DNA from 2 places in the Clostridium budayi genome. Region 2 is predicted to be linked to the other one. Evidence: a T-box and tRNA genes for the amino acid it is inferred to sense, from the RefSeq annotation. Region 2 holds a T-box; the other holds one or more tRNA genes.
The links. A T-box is a leader RNA that pairs with one kind of tRNA and senses whether it is charged. The one in region 2 lies ahead of gltX (glutamate--tRNA ligase), so its partner is inferred to be a tRNA-Glu.
Positions count from the first base shown of each region.

Region 1: it encodes a tRNA-Glu, which carries the amino acid that the T-box ahead of gltX (glutamate--tRNA ligase) is inferred to sense. The anticodon was not compared.

Region 1 is NZ_AP042456.1:188,414-200,609, reverse strand. It holds gene ACZ5TJ_RS00980 (DnaD domain protein) at 1-665, shown strand, start outside; gene ACZ5TJ_RS00975 (ATP-binding protein) at 658-1,638, shown strand; gene feoB (ferrous iron transport protein B) at 1,686-3,809, opposite strand; gene ACZ5TJ_RS00965 (FeoA family protein) at 3,820-4,044, opposite strand; tRNA gene ACZ5TJ_RS00960 (tRNA-Asp) at 4,307-4,383, opposite strand; tRNA gene ACZ5TJ_RS00955 (tRNA-Val) at 4,405-4,480, opposite strand; tRNA gene ACZ5TJ_RS00950 (tRNA-Glu) at 4,489-4,563, opposite strand; tRNA gene ACZ5TJ_RS00945 (tRNA-Thr) at 4,586-4,661, opposite strand; tRNA gene ACZ5TJ_RS00940 (tRNA-Asp) at 4,692-4,768, opposite strand; tRNA gene ACZ5TJ_RS00935 (tRNA-Val) at 4,789-4,864, opposite strand; tRNA gene ACZ5TJ_RS00930 (tRNA-Glu) at 4,886-4,960, opposite strand; tRNA gene ACZ5TJ_RS00925 (tRNA-Thr) at 4,982-5,057, opposite strand; tRNA gene ACZ5TJ_RS00920 (tRNA-Asp) at 5,087-5,163, opposite strand; tRNA gene ACZ5TJ_RS00915 (tRNA-Val) at 5,185-5,260, opposite strand; tRNA gene ACZ5TJ_RS00910 (tRNA-Glu) at 5,270-5,344, opposite strand; tRNA gene ACZ5TJ_RS00905 (tRNA-Thr) at 5,367-5,442, opposite strand; tRNA gene ACZ5TJ_RS00900 (tRNA-Asp) at 5,473-5,549, opposite strand; tRNA gene ACZ5TJ_RS00895 (tRNA-Val) at 5,572-5,647, opposite strand; tRNA gene ACZ5TJ_RS00890 (tRNA-Glu) at 5,657-5,731, opposite strand; gene ACZ5TJ_RS00885 (BaiN/RdsA family NAD(P)/FAD-dependent oxidoreductase) at 6,278-7,519, shown strand; gene ACZ5TJ_RS00880 (acyl-[acyl-carrier-protein] thioesterase) at 7,550-8,305, opposite strand; gene ACZ5TJ_RS00875 (hypothetical protein) at 8,403-8,927, opposite strand; gene ACZ5TJ_RS00870 (DUF1858 domain-containing protein) at 9,070-9,261, opposite strand; gene ACZ5TJ_RS00865 (adenylosuccinate synthase) at 9,358-10,644, opposite strand; gene proC (pyrroline-5-carboxylate reductase) at 11,176-11,976, opposite strand; gene ACZ5TJ_RS00855 (replicative DNA helicase) at 12,061-12,196, opposite strand, start outside.
Region 2 is NZ_AP042456.1:2,741,235-2,753,430, reverse strand. It holds gene ACZ5TJ_RS13330 (glucose-6-phosphate isomerase) at 1-917, shown strand, start outside; gene ACZ5TJ_RS13325 (YaiI/YqxD family protein) at 921-1,364, shown strand; gene ACZ5TJ_RS13320 (triple tyrosine motif-containing protein) at 1,558-3,558, shown strand; gene ACZ5TJ_RS13315 (pseudouridine synthase) at 3,686-4,402, shown strand; T-box leader at 4,791-5,036, shown strand; gene gltX (glutamate--tRNA ligase) at 5,086-6,744, shown strand; gene ACZ5TJ_RS13305 (LTA synthase family protein) at 6,976-8,826, shown strand; gene ACZ5TJ_RS13300 (glutamine--tRNA ligase/YqeY domain fusion protein) at 8,902-10,560, opposite strand; gene ACZ5TJ_RS13295 (superoxide dismutase) at 10,839-11,465, opposite strand; gene ACZ5TJ_RS13290 (radical SAM protein) at 11,517-12,196, opposite strand, start outside.

The DNA.
Region 1 (12,196 bases), 470 kb from region 2:
AAGCTTTAAATAACAGTGAAACAACTGATATGCTTAAAGATATAGAAAAGATTCTTGCAAGACCTTTATCTAGCAAGGAAATGGAGATATATTTAGGATGGCAACGTGATTTTGCATTCCCATCTGAACTTATTCTTATTCTAATTGAGTATTGCTCATCTAAGGGTAAAAATAATTTTAGATATATCGAAAAAGTTGCAGAGTCTTGGCATGATATGAATATAAAGACTGTTGAAGAAGCACAACATCATATAAAACAAAATGAAGATAAGTGGTCTAAAATAAGAAGAATTCTTTCTTACCTTGGAATGAACACTTCTGAAGTTATGAAGCCTCAAGAAGAAATGCTTGAAAAATGGCTATTTATTTATAAATTCAATATGGATATAATACAAAAAGCTTGTGATATTTGTTTTGAAAGATTAAATAGAGCTGACTTTAAATATATAGACGGTATTTTATCCAAATGGAATCAAAATAATATTAGAACATTAGAAGACATTGCACTTAAAGATAAAAATACTAATAAAAATAATAAACAATACAAGAATAACTACAATAACAATAATAACGGTAAAGCATTAAGATTTAATGACTTTAAACAAAGAGAATATGATTATGATTCTCTTGAAAAGAAATTGTTAGGATGGGATAACGATGATTAAAGGATATCAATCTGAACTAATGGATGTTTATCAAAAAATAAGAGCTAATGAAGAGAAACAACTTAGAGAAAGACGTGCTGAAATAAAAGCTCTATATCCTCAAATATTAGAATTAGATAATGAGATTCATAAACTTTCATTAAAACTTACTATGACTATTTTAAAATCTAATACTACTGAAGAGGATATTAAAAAAATTAAAGATGAAATAACTGACCTAAGAGCAAAAAAATGCGAAGCATTAGTTGAACGTGGATATTCTCCTGAATATCTTAATATGCATTATAGATGTAATAAGTGTCAAGATACAGGATACATTGGCGTAGAAAAATGTGATTGCTATAAAGATAAATTAGTTAAACTATATTATAAAGATTCAGAACTTCAAGAAATACTAAAGGATAATAACTTTAGTAAATTTAATATAGATTTATTCTCTTCTTCAAGAGAAGATTCAAGAGAAAAATATTCAGCTAAGACTAATATGAAAAATAACTTAAACTATATTATGAAAGATTTTATTCCAAACTTCAGCAAGAGTTCAGATAATCTATTATTTTACGGAACTGCTGGAAGTGGAAAGACTTTTCTTTCTTACTGCATTGCTAAAGAACTTTTAGATAGAGGATATTTAGTTGTATACAAAACATCTGATGAATTAATAAGAGCACTTAGGGATATTAAATTTAATAATAATGAATACTTAGAAAAGTTATTAATAGATTGCGATTTACTTATAATTGATGATTTAGGTTCAGAGCAATTAAATGATTTTGTTGCTACTGAATTATTTAATTTAATCAATAGAAAATTATTAAAGAAAAAGAAAATGCTTATATCAACTAATTTTACATTAGCGGATCTTGCTAAGCATTATAGTGAAAGAATATCATCTAGATTATTAGGTAATTTTAAATTACAAAAGTTTTATTCTGATGATATAAGAATTAAGTTAAATCTATCAAAAAGATAATTAATTTCTCCTCCACTTTAGTGGAGGAGAAATTTTTATTTTAAAAATCATACTACAAGTCTCCAGATTTGAGTTACTACAAAACAAACTAAAATTCCTAGTACCGTTGGTAATATTACAGATAAAGCTGTCCACTTAATACTCTTTGTCTCTTTCTTAATGGTCCATACAGTAGTACCACATGGATAATGCATAAGACAAAGTATCATTGTATTTATAGCGGTTAATAATGTCCATCCATTAGCAACTAATAATTGTTTAAGTTCTACTAGGCTTTCTAATTCAAGCATTTTATTCGCTCTTAAATAGCTCATTATAATAATTGGCATTACTATTTCATTTGCAGGGAATCCTAAGATAAGAGCCATTAATATATAGCCGTCTACCCCTATCATATTTGCAAATGGATTTAAGAAATCAGCACATACTGATAAAAGTGTTCCATCTCCAATTGATATATTAGAAAATACCCATATAACTATTCCAGCAGGAGCAGCAACAGCTATAGCTCTTCCTAAAACGTATAAAGTCCTATCAAATATTGATCTTACAATAACCTTTCCTATCTGAGGTTTTCTGTAGCTTGGAAGTTCAAGTATAAAGCTAGATGGCACACCTTTTAAAACAGTTTTAGATAATATCTTAGATACCATTAATGTCATAAATACACCTAATATAATTACACATGTTACTGTTAGTGCAGAAATAAATCCACCCCTTATACCGCCAACCATTCCACCAATAAATATTGAAGATATAGTTATAAGCATAGGGAACCTTCCATTACAAGGCATAAATACGTTAGTTATTATAGCTATAAGTCTTTCTCTAGGAGAATTGATTATCCTACAACCAATTATTCCTGCCGCATTACATCCAAGTCCCATACACATAGTAAGAGCCTGTTTACCACAAGAACAACATTTTTTAAAACATTTATCTAAATTAAATGCTATTCTTGGAAGATAACCTAAGTCCTCTAGTAAAGTAAACATTGGAAAGAATATTGCCATTGGTGGTAACATTACTGATACAACCCAAGCTAAAGTTACATATATACCGTCAATTAATATTCCACTTACAAATGCAGGTGCTTGTATATTCATAAAAAATTCTCTAAGAAAGTCTTCTCCTTTACCAAACATGTTCGATAATAGCTCCGATGGATAGTTTGCAAGAGTTATAGTAATCCATAATACTACTAACAATGTTAGTATCATTATTGGAATTCCTGTTCTCTTAGAAACTAATATTTTATCAAATTTTCTTTGAAACCTATCATATCCTGAAGTTGCTTTTACTACCTTATCTTTTATTCTTTCTGATTCAATAACTAGCTTTTTAACTATTTTATCTTCTATTAATTTTGTTTTTTCTTTAGATTTTAATATTTCAACTCTATCTAATATTTTTTTAATTGATTCCTCATCTATATTATAATTATTAATTATTGATTGTCTTATCTTTTCGTTTCCTTCTAATAACCTAAGAGATATCCATCTAAGTCTTCTCTTAGTCATATCTTCCTTATCTATTAGATTAATTAAATCATTTTCTATTCTCTCTACATTTTCTTCTATTTCAGAATCATATTTTATTAGAATATGATCACCTATACTCTGTTTTTCTAATATTGCATTCTTTAGTTCATCAATACCTTTTCCATCTCTTGCAGAAGAACTTATAACCTTCGCATGAACTTGTTTTGATAATTCATCAAGGTCTATGTTTATTCCTTTCTTTTCTGCTTCATCCATTAAATTTACACATAAGATAACATCTTTAGTTATTTCAGATATTTGAAAAAATAGATTTAAGTTTCTTTCTAGTGAAGTAGCATCACATATAACTACTACAATGTCAGGATTATTAAAGCATATATAATCCCTAGCTATTTCTTCTTCTTCTGAATTAGATAATAATGAATACGTTCCAGGAAGGTCTACTACCTTTATAGTATAACCTTTATGCTCAAAGAAACCTTCAGCATTTGCTACTGTTTTACCTGGCCAATTTCCAGTATGCTGATTCATTCCTGTTAATGCATTAAATACTGTACTTTTTCCTACATTAGGATTTCCTGCTAATGCAATTACTAAGTCTTCGCTTTTTTCTCTATTTTTCTTAGATGATAATATTTTTATTCCTGTGGAATTTTTTGTTAAACCCATACAGTCTCCTTTAGCAATCTATTACTTCTATCTTTTCACCATCCTCTTCTCTTAAAGCTATTACAGTACCTCTTACTAAGTAGGCTACAGGATCTCCAAATGGACCTTTAAACAAAACTTCTATATTTGTTCCCTCTATTATTCCCAAATCAAAAAACCTTCTTCTAAGTTCACCTCTTGCATTTATATTTATAACTCTTACTAAAGAGTTTAAATTTGCTTCTTTTAATTTCATCTTTGTAAATCTCCTTTCTAAGATATAAAAAAATGTATGTATATCTTAGAACTTTTCTAAAGAAGTGTTTTTGATTTTTTTAATACGTATTTCTAGTTATTATTAATATATGACAAAAAAATTGCTAATGTGATTAATACTATTCTATTTTTACACAAAAAAAGAAATACTAACTCCTAATATAATAAGTAATATTATATTAGGAGTTAGTATTTTATAGAAATTTATATAAAAAAGAAGTAAGGTAAACCTTACTTCTTTTTGGCGACTCAGAAGGGGCTCGAACCCTCGACCTCCGGCGTGACAGGCCGGCACTCTAACCAACTGAGCTACTGAGCCATATTTAATTTAAGTTTATTTTGGTGGGCACAACAGGGATCGAACCTGTGACCCCCTGCTTGTAAGGCAGGTGCTCTCCCAGCTGAGCTATGCGCCCAAAATAAATGGTGACTCCTAGGGGAATCGAACCCCTGTTACCACCGTGAAAGGGTGGTGTCTTAACCGCTTGACCAAGGAGCCATATTAAGTTAAAAAGTTTAAATGGAGCTGGCGATCGGACTTGAACCGATAACCTGCTGATTACAAGTCAGCTGCTCTGCCAATTGAGCCACGCCAGCTTATCATCTATAGTTTTTTAAAATTTAAATTGGCGACTCAGAAGGGGCTCGAACCCTCGACCTCCGGCGTGACAGGCCGGCACTCTAACCAACTGAGCTACTGAGCCATATTTAATTTAAATTATTTTGGTGGGCACAACAGGGATCGAACCTGTGACCCCCTGCTTGTAAGGCAGGTGCTCTCCCAGCTGAGCTATGCGCCCAAAATATAAGCAAAAAAAAAATGGTGACTCCTAGGGGAATCGAACCCCTGTTACCACCGTGAAAGGGTGGTGTCTTAACCGCTTGACCAAGGAGCCATATTAAGTTAAAAGTTTAAATGGAGCTGGCGATCGGACTTGAACCGATAACCTGCTGATTACAAGTCAGCTGCTCTGCCAATTGAGCCACGCCAGCTTATCATCTATAGTTTTTTAAATTTAAATTGGCGACTCAGAAGGGGCTCGAACCCTCGACCTCCGGCGTGACAGGCCGGCACTCTAACCAACTGAGCTACTGAGCCATATTTAATTTAAATTTATTTTGGTGGGCACAACAGGGATCGAACCTGTGACCCCCTGCTTGTAAGGCAGGTGCTCTCCCAGCTGAGCTATGCGCCCAAAATAAAATGGTGACTCCTAGGGGAATCGAACCCCTGTTACCACCGTGAAAGGGTGGTGTCTTAACCGCTTGACCAAGGAGCCATATTAAGTTAAAAAGTTTAAATGGAGCTGGCGATCGGACTTGAACCGATAACCTGCTGATTACAAGTCAGCTGCTCTGCCAATTGAGCCACGCCAGCTTATCATTATAGCTTTTAATAAATTTAAATTGGCGACTCAGAAGGGGCTCGAACCCTCGACCTCCGGCGTGACAGGCCGGCACTCTAACCAACTGAGCTACTGAGCCATATTACAATTTAAATTTATTTTGGTGGGCACAACAGGGATCGAACCTGTGACCCCCTGCTTGTAAGGCAGATGCTCTCCCAGCTGAGCTATGCGCCCAAAATAAAATGGTGACTCCTAGGGGAATCGAACCCCTGTTACCACCGTGAAAGGGTGGTGTCTTAACCGCTTGACCAAGGAGCCATGTTAAGAATCTTTTCCTGTGACCCGCTCTTCACATAAGTGCGCTAATCACATAGACTATATTACATAAAATCAATTTAAGTGTCAACACTTTTTTTAAATAAATTTTATTTTTTTTCTTTTTTTATTCGTCTTACTTTATATTTGTAGTTATTTTTTAATAAGTACACCACCCTCTAAGCTAGGCACGTCAATGCTTGAACAATAATTTCTATATTTCGATAAAAATATCTTTTTATTTTAAAATTCTTTTTTATTCGTGCAATTTTGCATTTATAAATTTCACATATATCTTTTTTATATTTAAATAATCTTATTTATTTCTCTAAATTTCCTATTAATATTATTTTTAACAAAAATTTTTTATTGGATAAAATAAAATACTATTTATATGTAGCTTTTATTTTTTTAATTGACTTATATTATATCCACTTTAGCAATATTTTTCTTAAGTTACCTCTCTTTATTTATTGTTCCTTTCTTTAATGATAATTATTACTATGGTAGAATTTATTTAAAGTATATTTTAAGGAGAAGATTTTAAATATGATACATCATGATTTAATAATAGTTGGAGGTGGAGCTTCCGGACTTATGTCTGCAATTTTAGCTAAAGATCTTGGAATAGATGTTGCTATTGTTGAAGGAACAGATAGAGTTGGTAAAAAAATATTAACTACTGGTAATGGTAGATGTAATATTTCAAATGCTTCAATTAAATATCCATTTGTAAATTATCATAGTTCAAATAAAAACTTTTTTATAGATGCACTAGAAAGTTTCTCTATAGAAGATACAAGAAACTTTTTCTTATCAATAGGGCTTCCTATTATAGAACTAGAAAATAGTAAACTTTATCCACAGTCATTACAAGCTTCTTCAGTTGTGGATATTTTTAGATTAGCCCTAGAGGATAAAAATATTCCAGTATACACAAATTGCAAAGTGAAAACTATCCACAAGAAGAAAAAATTTATTTTATCCACAGATAATGATGAATTTAAAGATTTTTCTTCAAACAAACTTCTACTTTGCTGTGGTGGAAAGTCTGCTGTTAAAACTGGATCTGATGGTTCTGGATTTAAATTAGCTGAAAATTTAGGTCATTCAATCACCCCTACAATGCCTGGTATAGTTCAGCTTAAGCTTGATTATCCTAGATTAAAAGCTCTTTCAGGAGTAAAGTTTGATGGCAGAGTATCATTAATTTCTAATAATAAAATTATTAGAGAAGAAAGTGGAGAAATTTTATTCACAGATTACGGAATTTCAGGACCACCAATATTACAAATTTCATCCACAGTTTCTAGATGCCTAAAAAACAATTGTGACCTGTGGATAAAATTAGATATGATGGAAGATAGAACTTTAGATGATGTTAGTAACTTTTTCTATGGTCATTTAGCAATGTTCTCTCATAGAAGTATATCTAATTCTTTAATTGGTATAATAAATAAAAAATTAATTCCTATTTTACTAAAAGATATCGGACTTAACGATATACATACCCCTTGCTACGATATTGATTGGAAATATCAAAATGATTTAATAAATCGTATGAAGAATTGGAAATTTAAATGTATTGGTACTAAAGAATTTTCTAATGCTCAAGTAACAGTAGGTGGAGTTGATACTCGTGAAGTTAATGAAAAGACTTTAGAATCTAAAATAGTTAAAGACTTATATTTTGCAGGAGAAATGCTAGATGTTGATGGAGATTGTGGTGGATTTAATCTTCAATGGGCATGGAGCTCTGCATATCTTGCAGTAAATTCAATTAATAAATAGAAAATGCTACGGCTAAAGCCGTAGCATTTTCTATTTTTCTTCTTTTCCCCAATGAGCTTCTAAAACAGTTAGCTCATCTCCATCTCTATTAGTTATTCTATGTAGAGTAAGTAAACTTCCATCTTCTTGTTCATTGACTTCTGCTGATACATGTATAGCGTCTCCATATTTAGTTTCTTTTTCAAAGACTATTTTTATTCTCTTTATTTCATAATCTTTAACAACTTCAATTGGTACTGATTCTATAGCCCATTCTATATACTTTACATTATTTACATGAGTGTTTGAATCTATATCACTATATCTTATTTGGAATTCTTTATAATAATCTTCACGTTCCATTTTTTGAACTTTATCCATATCTAGTGCTTTATCCATATCTCCGTCTGCACCATACATTTTGTATTGCTCTTTTAAGATTCTAGCTGGTCTTCTCTTTTCTATATTTATTAAGAAGAATAATGCCATAGCTTCTGCAAGAAGTTCTCCTTCTTCATTAGTTATAAGGTATTTTCTAAATGCATAAAACTTCTTAAATCCTACTGGAATTGTAGTAACATTAATCTTTTCTCTGTATTTTGGATATTTATGAATTTTTATATCATATTTATAAAATACCCAAGTACATCCATGTGATAATTGAAAATCTATATTATCTCCTATAGATTCTGCTTGAACACTTCCAACATCACAGAAAAAGTCTACAATTGATGCCAATTTACATCTTAATTTGTAATTTGAATCACGATACATAACTTCATATTGTTTGGTATATCCATTATCCATTTGCTCACCTCAAAATTTTAATACCTTAATTGTATACCAAATATATTATGTTTGCCTATAGACTTATCTTTTTTTACAAAATCTTAATCTTAATTTTTTATATAAAAATAGCTATTATAATTGATGCAAATATTCCCTTATTCCTTGATAATGCTTCCATTTTATCTAAATTTATATATAAAATTATTATAAATATGGCTAATGCTAATGTGCTTGAAATATTCATAATCTGTAGACTTATTGGTGAAAGGAGTATCCCTAGAAATAATATAATCAATCTTGCTATAGAAGGTATTAAAATCAAATTTAATGCCCCTTTAATACCCTTTTTATCCCTTATATCATCATCAAATAATATATATATAATTAATGTAGAAATTGATATCTTAAATAAATTAAATACTAACTCCCACATCATTATGGTCATAAATGACTCCCTTATCTTATACTTAAAATCTATTATTGAACCTAATATTGTCAATATACTTATAACTATAATGCTTAAAATAGCTAATTTTCTCTTTGATTCTATATTGTTTTCTATTGGATCTAATATAAAATTTAATAACCTATTTCCTTTTTCTTTTATTTTTAACTTTTCCCCATAATGTTCGTAAAGCATTATTTTCCCCCTAAAAATTAATACAATTATATTGTACAATCTTTTGAGTTTATTTACAATATATGTAAATATTTTTATATAATTAATAATAAAAAATAAGGTGCAGAGTTAACTTACTAACTCTACACCTTATTAAATCTAATTACATTTCTCTGTTATTTAAAGCTTCTACTAAAGCATCTAAATTTATTCCATGTACGCTTGCAGCTTCTTCTAATGTTTCTGCTTGAGCTGATGGACATCCAACACAACCCATTCCGAAAGCCATTAATGTTTCTGCAGCTGATGGCTGCTTACGTATTATTTCTCCGATTGTCATATCTTTAGTTATCATTTGATTCACCTCTTTAATAAATAGTATTTGCATGATTATGTTATATAAAAAGATTATATTTTATACAATTATTAAAGTCAAGTCAAATAGTCGGAATTAAAGTTCTTTAACTCTCATAGTTTGATCTCTCTTTGGACCAACTGAAACTATTGATACTCTTGTACCTGTGAATTCTTCTATTCTTTCGATATATTTCTTTGCGTTTTCTGGAAGTTCATCATAGCTTCTAGCATTTGCTACGCTATCATCCCATCCATCAAATTCTTCATAAACTGGTTCACATAATGCTAAATCTTCTAAGCTTGCTGGGAAGTAATCAATAATTTCTCCGTTGAATTTGTATCCAACACAAACTTTAATCTTATCTAATCCAGCTAATGTATCTATCTTAGTTACTGCAAGTGAAGTTAATCCACTAACTCTTACTGAAGTCTTTAAGATTACAAGGTCAAGCCATCCACATCTTCTTGATCTTCCAGTATTAACTCCATATTCATGTCCTTTTTCTCTTATCCATTCACCAACTTCATTATCTAATTCTGTTGGGAAAGGTCCCTTACCAACTCTTGTTGTATAAGCTTTTGCTATACCAACAGCATTTGTTATCATTCTAGGTCCTATACCTGAACCTGATGCTACTCCACCTGCTGTTGTATTTGATGATGTTACATATGGGTATGTTCCGTAGTCTATATCAAGAAGCATACCTTGTGCACCTTCAAATAATACAGTTTTATCTGCTAATATTGAGTCATAAACCTTAACTGAAGTATCAGCAACAAATGGTCTTAATTTCTTAGCTAATTCAAGATATTCTTTTAAGATTTCTTCGTAATTTAAAGGTTCTCCACCTAATACTTTTGTTATATAAGCATTTTTAGCTTCTATATTTTGTTCTAATTTTTCTTTAAATACATTTTCGTGCATAAGGTCACAAACTCTTATACCACATCTTTCAAATTTATCTGTATAACAAGGTCCAATTCCTCTTCCAGTTGTACCTATGTCATTTTTACCTCTTGCTTTTTCTTTTAACTTATCTAATACCTTATGATATGGCATTATTAAATGCGCTCTATCACTTATTATTAATTTTTCTGGTGTTATTTTAACTCCAACACCTTCTAAATATTCTATTTCTTCAAATAATGCTTTTGGATCAACAACTACTCCGTTTCCAATAACATTTGTCTTATCATCATATAGTATTCCTGAAGGTATTAATCTAAGCTTATATTCCTTATCTCCAACTACTACAGTATGACCTGCATTGTTTCCTCCTTGGAATCTAACAACAACATCTGCCTCTTCTGCTAGATAATCTGTCATTTTTCCTTTTCCTTCGTCTCCCCATTGAGCTCCTATTACTATAAATGCTGACATATTATTTTCCTCCTTTAGACTATTTAACTTTTAGTCTTCCCTTAAATTTAATGGAGTTATTTTTTTAATTATATCATTTATATTAACTTATTCATTAATATAAATTTATTTGGATTTTTATAATCTCCATTAATTATAGTAGCAAAATGCTAGTGCTAGGTCAACATTTTATCGAATGTTTTCCTAGTTTATTAATAAATAGTTCGTCATTTTTTACATATCACTCTTATTTTGCCCGTTATTTTACCTATATATTCTATTTATCTCTAAATATCTGTATATTATAAATTCAAAACAAAACACCCCTAGATCTGTGGATATCTAGGGGTGTTTCTTCTTAATTCTCAAATAATTAAGAGGAGTCTTTAGTGTAATTTTGATTTATGTGTGTTTTTATGTGTGTGTCCAGTTAGATAACCATATCAAGATTTATCACGCATTCATTAATTGATATTGATTATCACTAACATTAGTATATAAAACTAATTTAACTTTGTCAACATATATTCATTAATTATTTTTACTTTTTTATTACATGTTTTTTGATTTTTCAGCGCATTTATCCATTGCTTTTATTACTGAATTTCTAAAGCCTGTATTTTCAAGTTCGCATACAGCTTCTATTGTAGTTCCCCTAGGTGAACATACCATATCTTTTAATTCTCCTGGATGTTTACCTGTATCTAATACCATCTTTGCTGAACCTAATACACTTTGTGCTGCCATTTTATAAGCTTTATTTCTTGGTATTCCAAGCTTTACTGCACTATCTGCCATTGCTTCTATAAACATAAATACATAAGCTGGTGATGACCCACATAATGCTATAAATCCATGAAAATCTTCTTCGTTTAATATTTCATATCTTCCAAAAGACTCAAACATACTACATACATAGTCTAATTCTTCTTTAGATACATTATCATTAGGACATATAGCAGACATCCCTTCGCCAACTAAGGCAGGTGTATTTGGCATAGTTTTTACTATTTTAAATCCTTCTCCTATCATTTCAGTAAGATCTTTAATATCTATTCCAGCTGCTATACTTATTATAATTTGATCTTTTCTTAATGTACTTTTTATTTCATTTATTACATCTTTGTACATGTATGGCTTTACAGCTAATACTAAAACATCACTTTCTTTTGCAACTTCAATATTACTTAAAACTGCTTTTACTCCATATTTATCTTCTAATTTTTTTCTAGAACCTTCACTTCTTGTTGATACTATGAAATTTTCTTTATCTTGAAAACCCTTATTTATTAATCCTCCAAGCATAGAACTTCCCATATTTCCGCATCCAACAAAACCTATTTTTTTACTCATTTAAAATCCTCCTCTTTATATATAATTATTTTCTCTATAGAAAGAAACTCACCAATTAAGGTGAGTTTCTAAGCTTTATCCTAATTACTCTTGATGTATTGTATCAAGATTACCAAATTTACTGAATTGACCAAGCCATGCTAATTTAACAGTTCCAACTGGACCGTTTCTTTGTTTAGCTATAATGCATTCACCTACATTTTTATCTTCAGTTTCCTTG
Region 2 (12,196 bases):
CAGGTACTACAACAGAACCTGCTATAGCTTTTAGAATATTTAAAGACCTTTTAGAAAAGAAATATGGAAAAGAAGAAGCTAAGAAGAGAATTTACGCTACAACAGATGCTTCAAAAGGAGCTCTTAAAACATTAGCTGATGCAGAAGGATACGAAACATTCGTAATACCTGATAATGTTGGAGGAAGATTCTCAGTTTTAACAGCAGTTGGGTTACTTCCAATAGCAGCTGCTGGAGTTGACATCGACGAAATGATGAAAGGTGCTGCTGATGCAAGAGAAACATACATGAATCCTTCAGTTAAGGAAAATGATTGTTACAAATATGCAGCAGCTAGAAATGCTTTATACAATAAAGGAAAATTAATAGAAATATTAGTTAACTATGAACCATCACTTCACTACTTCAATGAATGGTGGAAACAATTATACGGAGAATCAGAAGGAAAAGACAACAAGGGTATATTCCCAGCAGCTGTTGATTTCTCAACTGACCTTCACTCAATGGGACAATACATCCAAGAAGGAAGAAGAGATCTTTTCGAAACTGTTATAAATGTAGAAGAAGCACAAGAATCAGTTATAATAGAAGCTACAGAAGACAATATAGATGGATTAAACTTCTTAGCAGGAAAAGATATGAACTTCGTAAACCACAAAGCATTCCAAGGAACATTATTAGCTCATAATGATGGTGGAGTTCCAAATATGGTATTAAACGTTCCAGAATTAACTCCATACTACTTTGGACAAATGGTTTACTTCTTCGAAAAAGCATGTGGAATAAGTGGTTACATCTTAGGTGTTAATCCATTTAACCAACCAGGTGTTGAAGCTTACAAGAAGAACATGTTCGCTTTACTTGGAAAGCCAGGATATGAAGATCTTAAAGCTGACTTAGAAGAAAAGTTAAAATAATATATGAAAATAATAATTGATGGAGATGCTTGCCCAAGCATCTCCAAAATTGAAAATTTAGCAAAAGAATATGCAATAGAAGTAAATATATTTGTTGATATCCATCATTATATACAAAGTGATTATTCAAAAGTTGTAGTTGTTGATAGTGGCTTTCAAAGCGTAGATATGTATGTAGTAAACAATTCTAAAGATGGTGATATTGTAATAACTCAAGATTATGGGGTTGCAGCAATGTGCCTTCCAAGAGGTTCTAAAGTAATAAGTCCTAAAGGGAAAATTTATTCTGAAGAAAATATAGATTTATTATTAGAACAAAGACATGTATCTCAAAAAATAAGAAAAGCTGGTGGTAGATTTAAAGGCCCTAAGAAAAGAAGCTTTGAAGATGAAGAAAGATTATTAAACAATTTAAGAGCAATAATAGAATATAATTTAAATTCTTAAGACTTATATAAAATAATTTTGATATTTTATATAAGTCTTATTTTTATATATTATAAAGAAAATAATCTATTTATATAATCATAGTATGAAATGATGTATAATAAAAAAGAGAATTATGGAAAAATATTTACAAAAAATGGTATTGTAGTATAATAGAATAAATGATAGGAGTTTTTTATATGGGGTGAAGTGTATGGGTGGAATGAATATTTTATTTGATAAAAAAAGTCCTCAGCAAGCTAATGAAAATATTGAGATTGCTGTTGAATTTGAGGAAGAGATAGATTTTAAAGTTATAATTGGTAATGATGGAGTATGGAATACTATAAAGGAATTTAATAATAAAAGTTCTTGCGTTTGGACTCCAAAAGAAGATGGAAACTATATGGTCATGGTACAAGGTAAAAGAAAGGGTTCGGATAAACCATTTGAATATTTAGCAAGAGAAGAATATATAATAGGAAAGTACGCAGGGGAAGATAAAGTGATTAAGGATATTATTATAGGTAAAGAAGAATATTTTATTGGAGAAAAAGCAAATATAGAAGTAATAGGAGAAGAGGGAACGTTATTATATAGATTTTGGAGAAGAGCTGAAGTTGGTTGGGAACCAATTAGAGACTATTCAACAAATAATATATTATTATATACCCTTACTAAAGAAGGTAAAGAAGAAATTCTAATAGAATGTAAAAGAATTGATTCTAAGGAAAATGTAGATGATTTTAAAATAATAAAAATTAATGTAAAAGAAAAAAATAAAATTGAACTGACTGATTTTAAGTGCTTAACAGAACAATTATTATTAAATGAAGAGCTAGTATTTAAGGTTGAAACATCTTGTGGAGAAGAGAGACCTCTTTTATTTAAATTCGTAAGAATGGATAGTGAAGGAAGAGTAGTATGCATACAAGATTTCTCATCAAGAAGAATAGTTAGCTTCCAAGAAAGTGAACCTGGTGAGTACAAGCTATTATGTTTAATGAGAGATATTTTCTCAAATAAAGAATACGATGATAGAGCCGTTATGGTGTATAAGGTAACTCCATACAATGAAGTTAAAATAAGAAGCTTTAAAGCAGATGTAAAATCTCCACAGGCTTCAGGAACAGATATAACATTTAAAGCTGAAGCTAAAGGTGGAAGAGAACTAGTTTATAGATATATAGTTGAAGGTCCTATAGCAGAAGATTCATGTTATACAAGAAGCAAAGAGTTTTATTGGTGTCCTAAAGAAGAGGGATCATATAAAGTAACTTTATATGCTAAAGATATTTCTTATGAAGGAGACTATGAAGATAAGAAAGTAATATTATTTGATATTGATAAAAAAAGTGATAAACCAATAAGAATTTTAGATGTAATTTCAGACCAAAGAAGAGAAGCGTTAATAAAGACGCCAATAAACGTTAGAGTAATAGCAGAAGGTGGCTCAACACTTTTATATGAGTTTGTAATACTTAGAGATGGAAGAGAAGTTGACAGAATAGATTATGGGAAAACAAATTGGCTTAACTTCACTCCAGAAGAAAAAGGCGATTATGAAATTGATATAAGAGTTAAAGATAAATTCTCTTTAGAAGATTATGATGCACAATCAAGTTTATTTATAAATATTAAAGATTATATAGCAGCTAGTATAGATTATATATTACTACCATGTAAAGAAACATTTTTAGTTGGAGACAAAATTGATGTTGAAGCTATAGTTCAAAATACTAAAAATGTATTAGTTAATTTTGCAACTAAAATAAATGGACATGAAGTTGAAGAAACAGGTTTTATGAATAACAAAAAGCTTGTTGTAAAACCAAAATGCGCAGGTAAGTATACTTTTGAAGTATATGCTAAAAATATTAAATGTGAAGGTATGTATGATACTAAAAAGGAAGTAAGCATATATGTTCATGAAGCAACTCCAGTTACTGATACGAAGATAACTGTTGGTAAAGAAGGAATTATACAAAATAAAGAAGTTAATTTCTGGGCTGAAAGCTCAGGTGGAAAAGATGTTTGTTATGAGTTTTACTTAATGGAAAAAGGAAATTGGGTAAAAGCTCAAAGTTATAGTAAGAAAAGATATTATACATTTATTCCATTCTCAAAAGGAAAGTACAAAGTTATGGTTCTTGCAAAAAGTTTTTATAAAAGAGTTAATTATGAAGATTATTCAGTATATGAATTTGAAGTATAAAAGAAGGTGGTTTAAAATGCCACTTTCTTTTACTTTTTATATTAAACTAAGTAAAATTGCTTTTTCATTAAATTAATAATACAATAAGATGAAACTTAATTAAGGAAAGTAAGAGGTGTTTATAAAGGTGCAAAGATTAGATAAGATTATATCAAATTTAGGATATGGAAGTAGAAAAGAAATAAAAGCTATAGCTAGAAAAGGCTTAATAGAAGTTGATGGAGTTATAGTAAAAGATAGTTCTATGAATGTTGACCCAGAAAAGTCAGTAATAAAAATAAATGGAGAAGAAATTTTCTATAGAGAGTACATATATCTTATGATGAATAAACCAGATGGTGTTATATCTGCAACTCATGATAATAGAGATGAAACTGTTATAGACCTTTTAGAAATTGACCATCAAGCTTTTGATCCTTTCCCAGTAGGAAGATTAGACAAAGATACAGTTGGATTATTATTACTAACTAATGATGGGGAATTAAATCATAGATTAATATCTCCTAAATGGAAAGTCGATAAAGTTTATTATGCTAAAATAGATAAGAAAGTTACAGAAAAAGATATTGAAGCATTTAAGAAAGGTATAACATTAGATGATGGTTATGTTTGCAAAGAAGCAAAACTTGAAATATTAAATGCATCAGATGAAGGTTCAGAAATTAACTTAACAATTCAAGAAGGAAAGTTCCATCAAGTTAAAAGAATGTTTGAAGCTGTTGATAAGAAAGTTGTATATCTTAAGAGAATAGAATTTGGTGGATTAAGTTTAGATGAAGAGTTAGAAGAAGGCGAATATAGAGAACTGACAGAGGAAGAATTAGCCCAATTAAAAAGCTTTTAACGAATGATGGGAAAGACTGCAAGAAAATCATTCATAAATTTCCATAAAATGAATAAAAGTTATAAAATTACTTGCATTTTATAAACTAGTAACATATAATACTATTGCAAGGATAAATAAAAGGAATAAATAGCCCCCTTTTTATTTATTGCTTATTGCTAAAGCGCAACCTGGCCCCAAGGGTTGCGTTTTTTTGTTGCAAAAATATATAGTGTGTAAATAATTACATTTATATATTTTAATAATGCAATTTCACTTAAAATATGACATAATGTGTGAATAAAAAAAGTCACAATTATAAAATTATGAAATAATTATTTCATAATTTATGATGTTTACAATAATATTTAATAAGGGTATAATTATAAACGAAAGTTAGAATAATAATATATGTGCTATGAAGAAGAAGAGTATATGAACCTTTATTTCAAAGAGAGTTAGGAAATGGTGAGATCCTAATAAATAAAATCATAGAAGGAAGCTTTGGAGCGTAGAACCGAAAGAGAAATTTCTTGTAGTAAGTTCTGGGTTATCTCCCCTTATAGAGAAAGATAAGTGAACTTAAAGAATATATAATATTCTTTAGTTAATTTAGGTGGTACCGCGAGAAGTTAGTAGTCTTTTCGTCCTAAAAAGTTTAGGATGAAAAGGCTTTTTTTAATATAAGAAAGGTGATGAATGTAATGAGTAGAGAAGCATTAGCAAATTTAATCTTTAAAAAAGATTTAAAGACTAGAGAAGATTACTTAAAAGAATATGGAGATAGAAAAGTAGCAGAAGGAGCAAGAGTTTTAAGATATGCACCATCTCCAACTGGATTCCAACATATAGGCGGAGTTTATACTTCAATAATTAATGAAAGATTAGCTCATCAAAGTGGTGGAGTATTCTATTTAAGAATAGAAGATACTGACCAAAAGAGAGAAGTTGAAGGAGCTATAGAAGATACAATAGCTACAATGCATAATTTCGGTATGGATTTTGATGAAGGTCAAACAGGGGAAAATACTGATAAGGGAGCTTATGGTCCATATAAGCAAAGTGAAAGAAGAGATATATACCAAGCTTTTGCTAAAGACTTATTATTAAAAGGTCTTGCTTATCCATGTTTCTGTACAACAGAAGAATTAAATGAAATAAGAGAAAAGCAAATGGCTGAAAAAATTACTACAGGATACTATGGTAAATATGCAATATATAGAGACCTTCCTGTAGAAGAAGCAATAAAGAAAATTGAAAATGGTGAAGAATATATCATAAGATTAAAATCACCAGGAAAAGAAGATGCAAGAATAGAATTCCACGATTTAATAAAAGGAGATGTTTCATTCCCAGAAAATCTTCAAGATGTTGTTATAATTAAATCAGATGGACTTCCAACTTACCATTTCGCACACGTTATTGATGATGCTTTAATGCATACAACAGACGTAATAAGAGGAGAAGAATGGTTATCATCACTTCCAACACATCTTCAATTATTTGATGTTTTAGGATTTAAGAGACCAAACTATGCTCACGTTCCAACAATAATGAAAACAGAAAATGGTTCAAAGAGAAAGCTTTCAAAGAGAAAAGATCCAGAAAGTGCTGTAAGTTACTATAGAGAAGAAGGATATCCATCAGTTTCAGTTATAGAATACTTACTAAACATTATAAACTCAAGCTTTGAAGATTGGAGAGCTGAAAATCCAGATGCAGATTATCATGAATTCCCAGTTTCACTTGAAAAGATGAGTAAATCAGGAGCATTATTTGATATAGTTAAACTTCATGATGTAAGTAAAAATGTAATTTGTAAGATGAAACCTGAAGTAGTTTACGACTACTATGTAGCTTGGGCTAAAGACTTTGATAAAGAAATGTACGATTTAGTAACTAAAAAAGAAGCTATGATGAAAGAAGTATTCAACATAGATAAAGAAGGTCCAAAGCCAAGAAAAGACTTCGGTAAATGGAATGAAGTTCGTGAAAAGATATTCTACTTCTTTGATGAATTATTCGATAAAGAAACAGCAGAAGATGTAGAATTACCAAAGACTTTAAACTTAGAAGATGCTAAGAATATAATTGAAAACTATGCTAAAGTATATAACTTTAACACAGATCAAGAAACTTGGTTTGAAGAACTTAAAGCTTTAGCTGTAGAACTTGGATACGCAACAAATAGAAAAGAATATAAGAGCAATCCAGAAAACTTCAAAGGAATGGTTTCAGATGTTGCAGGAGCAGTAAGAGCAGCACTTACTCATAGAACAAATACACCTGATCTTTATACAATAATGCAAATAATGGGTGAAGATAAAGTTAGAGATAGATTTAAGAAATTCGCTAATATATAGAAAAAATATAATTTATTATATAAATTAAAAGCAAGAGAGAGACACATTTAGTTTTAAATAATAAAAATAAATGTGTCTTTTTTCATATATTTAAAAAAAAGTATTATAAAATTTAAAAAATATAGAATAAATTCAATAGGAAGTAAATTCTATATATTAAATAAGTACATTATGATATAATTATGTATGAATTTACACAAATTTTAAATTAAATAATTTGGAGGGGGACTTATGCAAATAATAAGTTATTTAATTCCTGGAGTAATAATAGCTCTTGCGAATTATCTTATATTTGAAAGAAAAAAAAGAATTTTAAGCACCATAAAGGATTTCATTATATGCTTAGTATTTCTTAATATAGTATCTTTAAGTATATTAAAGTTTGTATTAAATAAACATAATGTACTTAAAGGTAATATGTATAAAACTTCATTTTCAATTAAATATATTATATTTGCATTAATTTGCGGATTAATATATTTAGCTGTAAAAGGAATGATTAATTCAAAAGTAACTTTTGCTAAAGCGGAAGTTAAAGGAAGTTGGAAACTAACACTAATAAAAGTTATATCAGTTATATTTGTTGGTATAGGTGTATTTTTCGTATCATTTTCTAAATGGTTTATTGATTACTTTGGAAATATCACGCCAGAGCAATTTTTATTCAATTTAAATTCACCAATTAAAGGTACAAGCTCTGATATGTATGCGGAGATTATGATGACACCAGTATTTACAGGGGTGGCTTGTATTGTAATATTCTTAATAGTTTTAAACTTTAAATATGATGTATTTTTAAATATCAAAAATGTTAAAAGAAGAATATTAAATCAAAAATATTTAAGAATAATAACTTTTATATTCTCAATTATTTGCCTTGTTGGTGGAGTAACATATGGAGCAAAGAAATTAAGCTTAGATAAAGTTTATAAAGCTTATGTTTCAGATTCAAGTTACATAAAAGATAATTATGTCGATCCACGTAATGTTAAGATGTCTTTCCCAGAGAAGAAGAGAAATTTAATTCATATTTATTTAGAATCAGTAGAAAATTCATATCTATCTAAAGATTTAGGTGGATATATGAAGGAAAATTTAATGCCAGAACTTACTGAATTATCTAAGGAAGGAATTCACTTCTCAGAATCAAATAAATTTGGAGGACCATATCAAACTTATGGATCAAGTTGGTCAGTAGCATCAATGGTTAATATGAGTACAGGACTTCCTCTTAAGATTCCAATGGGGGGTAACTCTTATGGTAAATCAGGTAGCTTCTTACCAGGTGCTGTTAGTATAGGAGATATATTAAAAGCACAAGGATATGAACAAACAATAATGTTTGGTGCAGATGCTGACTTTGGAGGATTAACTACATTCTTTGGAACACATGGTGACTTTAACATATTTGACTATAAGGCTGCAAAAGAAAAGAAATTAATACCACAAGACTATAACGTTTGGTGGGGATTTGAAGACGATAAGTTATATAAATATGCTAAAGATGAAATAACACGTTTATCAAAGACTGGAAAGCCATTTAATTTCACAATGGAAACTGCAGATACGCACTTCCCAGATGGTTATTTATCAAAACATGCAGCTAAGAAACATGCATCACAATATGCAAATGTTATTTCTTACTCAACAAAAGAAGCAGTTAACTTCATAAAATGGATTCAAAAACAACCATTCTATAAGGATACAACAATAGTAGTAACAGGAGACCATTTAAGCATGGATAAGAAATTCTTTAAGGATTTTGATAAATCATATCATAGAACAGTATTTAACTTAATACTTAACCCAGCTACTACAACAACTAGAGTAAACAATAGAAAATTCTCACCAGTTGATATGTATCCAACAATTTTAGCAAGTATGGGTGTACAAATAGAAGGAGATAAATTAGGACTTGGAACAAATCTTTTCTCAGATAAACAAACATTAATAGAGAGAGATGGACTTAAGACAGTTCAAGAAGGATTTGAAGCTAAGAGTAACTTCTTTAATAACACATTTATTTCAGAAAAAATGAATAGTACATTTACTAATAAGCTTGTAACTGAAAGAAAGAATTAATAAATAATAATATATTTATTTTAAGAAAAAAAGTACCTTTAGAAATTTTCTAAAGGTACTTTTTTATTTAAAATATTATTTTAATTTAAATGAACTCTTAAGTGGAACGATTCTATTGAAGATTAACTTACCGTCTTTAGTATGTTTATCTACTGAGAAGAATCCGTTTCTAACCATTTGGAATTTATCTAGTGGTTTTGCTCCATTAATTGCAATTGGTTCTATGAATCCATTTAAAACTTGCATTGAATTTGGATTTATTTGTTCTAAGAAGTTCTTATCAACATTTCCATCTTCAACATCTAATATTAAAGGTTCATATAATCTAAATTCAGCAGGTACAGCATTTTTAGCATCAACCCAGTGAATTGTTCCTTTAACTTTTCTTCCTGTAAATCCAGAACCACTCTTAGTTTCAGGATCGTAAGTACAGTGAAGTTCTGTTACATTTCCGTCAGCATCCTTTATAACATCATTACACTTAATGAAGTAAGCTCCCATAAGTCTAACTTCGTTACCTGGGAATAATCTAAAGTACTTTTTAACTGGAACTTCCATGAAGTCATCTCTTTCAACATAGATTTCTCTTGAGAAAGGAACTTCTCTTGTTCCAAGTTCTTCGTTCTTTGGATTATTAGGAACTGGTAGCATTTCAGTTTTTCCTTCTGGATAGTTTGTTATTACAACCTTAAGTGGGTTCATAACAGCCATAGCAGTAGGAGCCTTAGTTTGAAGATCTTCTCTTAAGAAGTAATCAAGCATTTGAGCATCAACTACTGAATTATTTTTAGCAACACCAATAGCTGCGCAGAAGTTTCTTATTGATTCTGGAGTATATCCTCTTCTTCTAAGACCTGAAATAGTTGGCATTCTAGGGTCATCCCATCCATCAACTATTTTTTCATCAACTAATTGTTTAAGCTTTCTCTTACTCATAACAGTATTAGTCATGTTAAGTCTTGCAAACTCTATTTGTCTTGGGATGCTTTCCATTTCACATTCTCTAACAACCCAATCATATAAAGGTCTATGATCTTCGAATTCAAGAGTACAAATTGAGTGAGTTATTCCTTCTATAGCATCTTCAAGTGGATGAGCAAAGTCATACATTGGGTAGATGCACCATTTATCACCTGTATTATGGTGAATTGCATGTGAAATTCTATAAATTATAGGATCTCTCATATTCATATTAGGAGAAGCCATATCAATTTTTGCTCTTAAAACTTTTTCTCCATCTTTAAATTCACCTTTTCTCATTCTTTCAAAAAGGTCAAGATTTTCTTCTACAGATCTATTTCTATAAGGACTATCTTTACCAGGTTCAGTTAAAGTTCCTCTATATTCCTTCATTTCTTCAGGAGTTAAGTCACAAACGTATGCTAATCCCTTATTTATTAAAAGAAGAGCTCTTTTATACATTTCATCAAAATAACTTGATGCAAAGTGTAATTCATCCCAGTTACAACCAAGCCACTGTACATCTTCCTTAATTGATTCTACATATTCAGTATCCTCTTTAAGTGGATTTGTATCATCAAATCTTAAATTTGTTCTTCCCTTAAACTCATCACCAAGACCAAAGTTTAAAAGAATTGATTTAGCATGACCTATGTGTAGATAACCATTTGGTTCAGGTGGAAATCTAGTTATTATAGAATCATGTTTTCCGCTATCTAAATCTTCAATAATAATGTTTCTAATGAAGTTAGATGAATTTACATCATTTGACATAAATATTACCCCTCCTTAAATATATTTAAAAGGTTGCTATAAGCAATCTATAAGTTATGTCTATATATTACACATTTAACTTTAATTTTAATCCAATACGGCAAAAAAATAAAGTGAAACTTTTCCTTTATATAAGGGAAAGCAAGAAAATAAGCAATTTAAACTAATATATTGAAAAAAATGTAGAATATAATTAAAAGTTTATTATATAGATATATAATATTAAATAAAAAAGTCCTTTCTTAAGAAGGATATTATCTTAAGAAAGAACTTTTTTATTATTTATGACATGCTTTTAAATATCTTTCGTTTATAGCATCCCAGTTTATAAGGTTAAAGATATTGTTTAAGTAATCAACACGTAAATTTTGATATTTCAAATAATAAGCATGTTCCCAAACATCAATATTAAGTAGTGGTGTTTGTTCATTTGATAATGGGCAATTTTGATTAAGTGTAGATACTATTTCAAGCTTATTTTTCTTATTAAGAACAAGCCAGCCGTATCCAGAACCAAATTGAGCTAGGGAAGTAGCTACTAGTTTCTTTTTGAAATCTTCAAAAGAACCAAAAGCGGAGTCAATTGCTTTTCTTAACTCTCCAGTAGGTTCTCCACCTTTATTTGGGCCCATTGAATCCCAATAAAATTCATGGTTAAATACTCCGCCTCCGTTATTGATAACAGCTTGACGTATTTCCTTTGGAACTTTATCAATGTGTTTAAGTATGTCTTCTAAAGACTTAGATTGTAACTTTTCATGACCTTCTAAAGTTTTATTTAGATTATCAACATAAGTTTTTTGATGTTTGTCATGATGAATAGTTACAGTTCTTTCATCAATATAAGGCTCTAGTGCATCATAAGCATAAGGTAATGGTTTTAATGTGAATTTTTTTTGTTCCATAATATATCACCTCTATTTAGTATTTATATGAATTTAAAAAAACATATCAAATTATAATATTCCTTCTAAGTCAAAAGAGGGAACAAATTCATCTGTATTACTTCCACTTTCTTGGATGAAAGCATTCTTTACACCAATGCTTGCTGCATAATCAATTAAGCTATCATAAAGCTTTGGATTTAATGGTTTAGATAATTCTTTATACTTAAAAGCATTAAACATAGGAGTATATTGATTCATAATACTTATATAAACATTATCCCCAAAGTGTGAATAAATAGTATCAATAACTTTTTTAGAATCAAATAAAAGGCCTGGAAGCATAAGATGTCTAATTATTAATCCTTTAGTCATTCTTCCTTTTTCATCAAATTTATTTACTCCAACTTGTTTATACATTTCCTTTAGAATATTAATTACATTATCTCTATATCCAGGTGCTTTTGAATATTTAATTGCATATTTATCATCATAGTACTTAAAGTCTGGAAGATATACATCAATGTATCCATCAAGAGCTTTAATTGTATCTAGTGAATCATAGCCATTTGTATTATATAAAATAGGTATAGTTAAACCATTACTTTTTGCAATCTTTAAAGCTTCAATTATTTGTGGAACATAGTGAGTTGGAGTAACTAAATTTATATTGTTAGCTCCTTTAGATTGAAGATTTAAAAAAATATTAGAAAGTTCTAAGTTACTAATAAAAGCACCTTTATTTTCCTGAC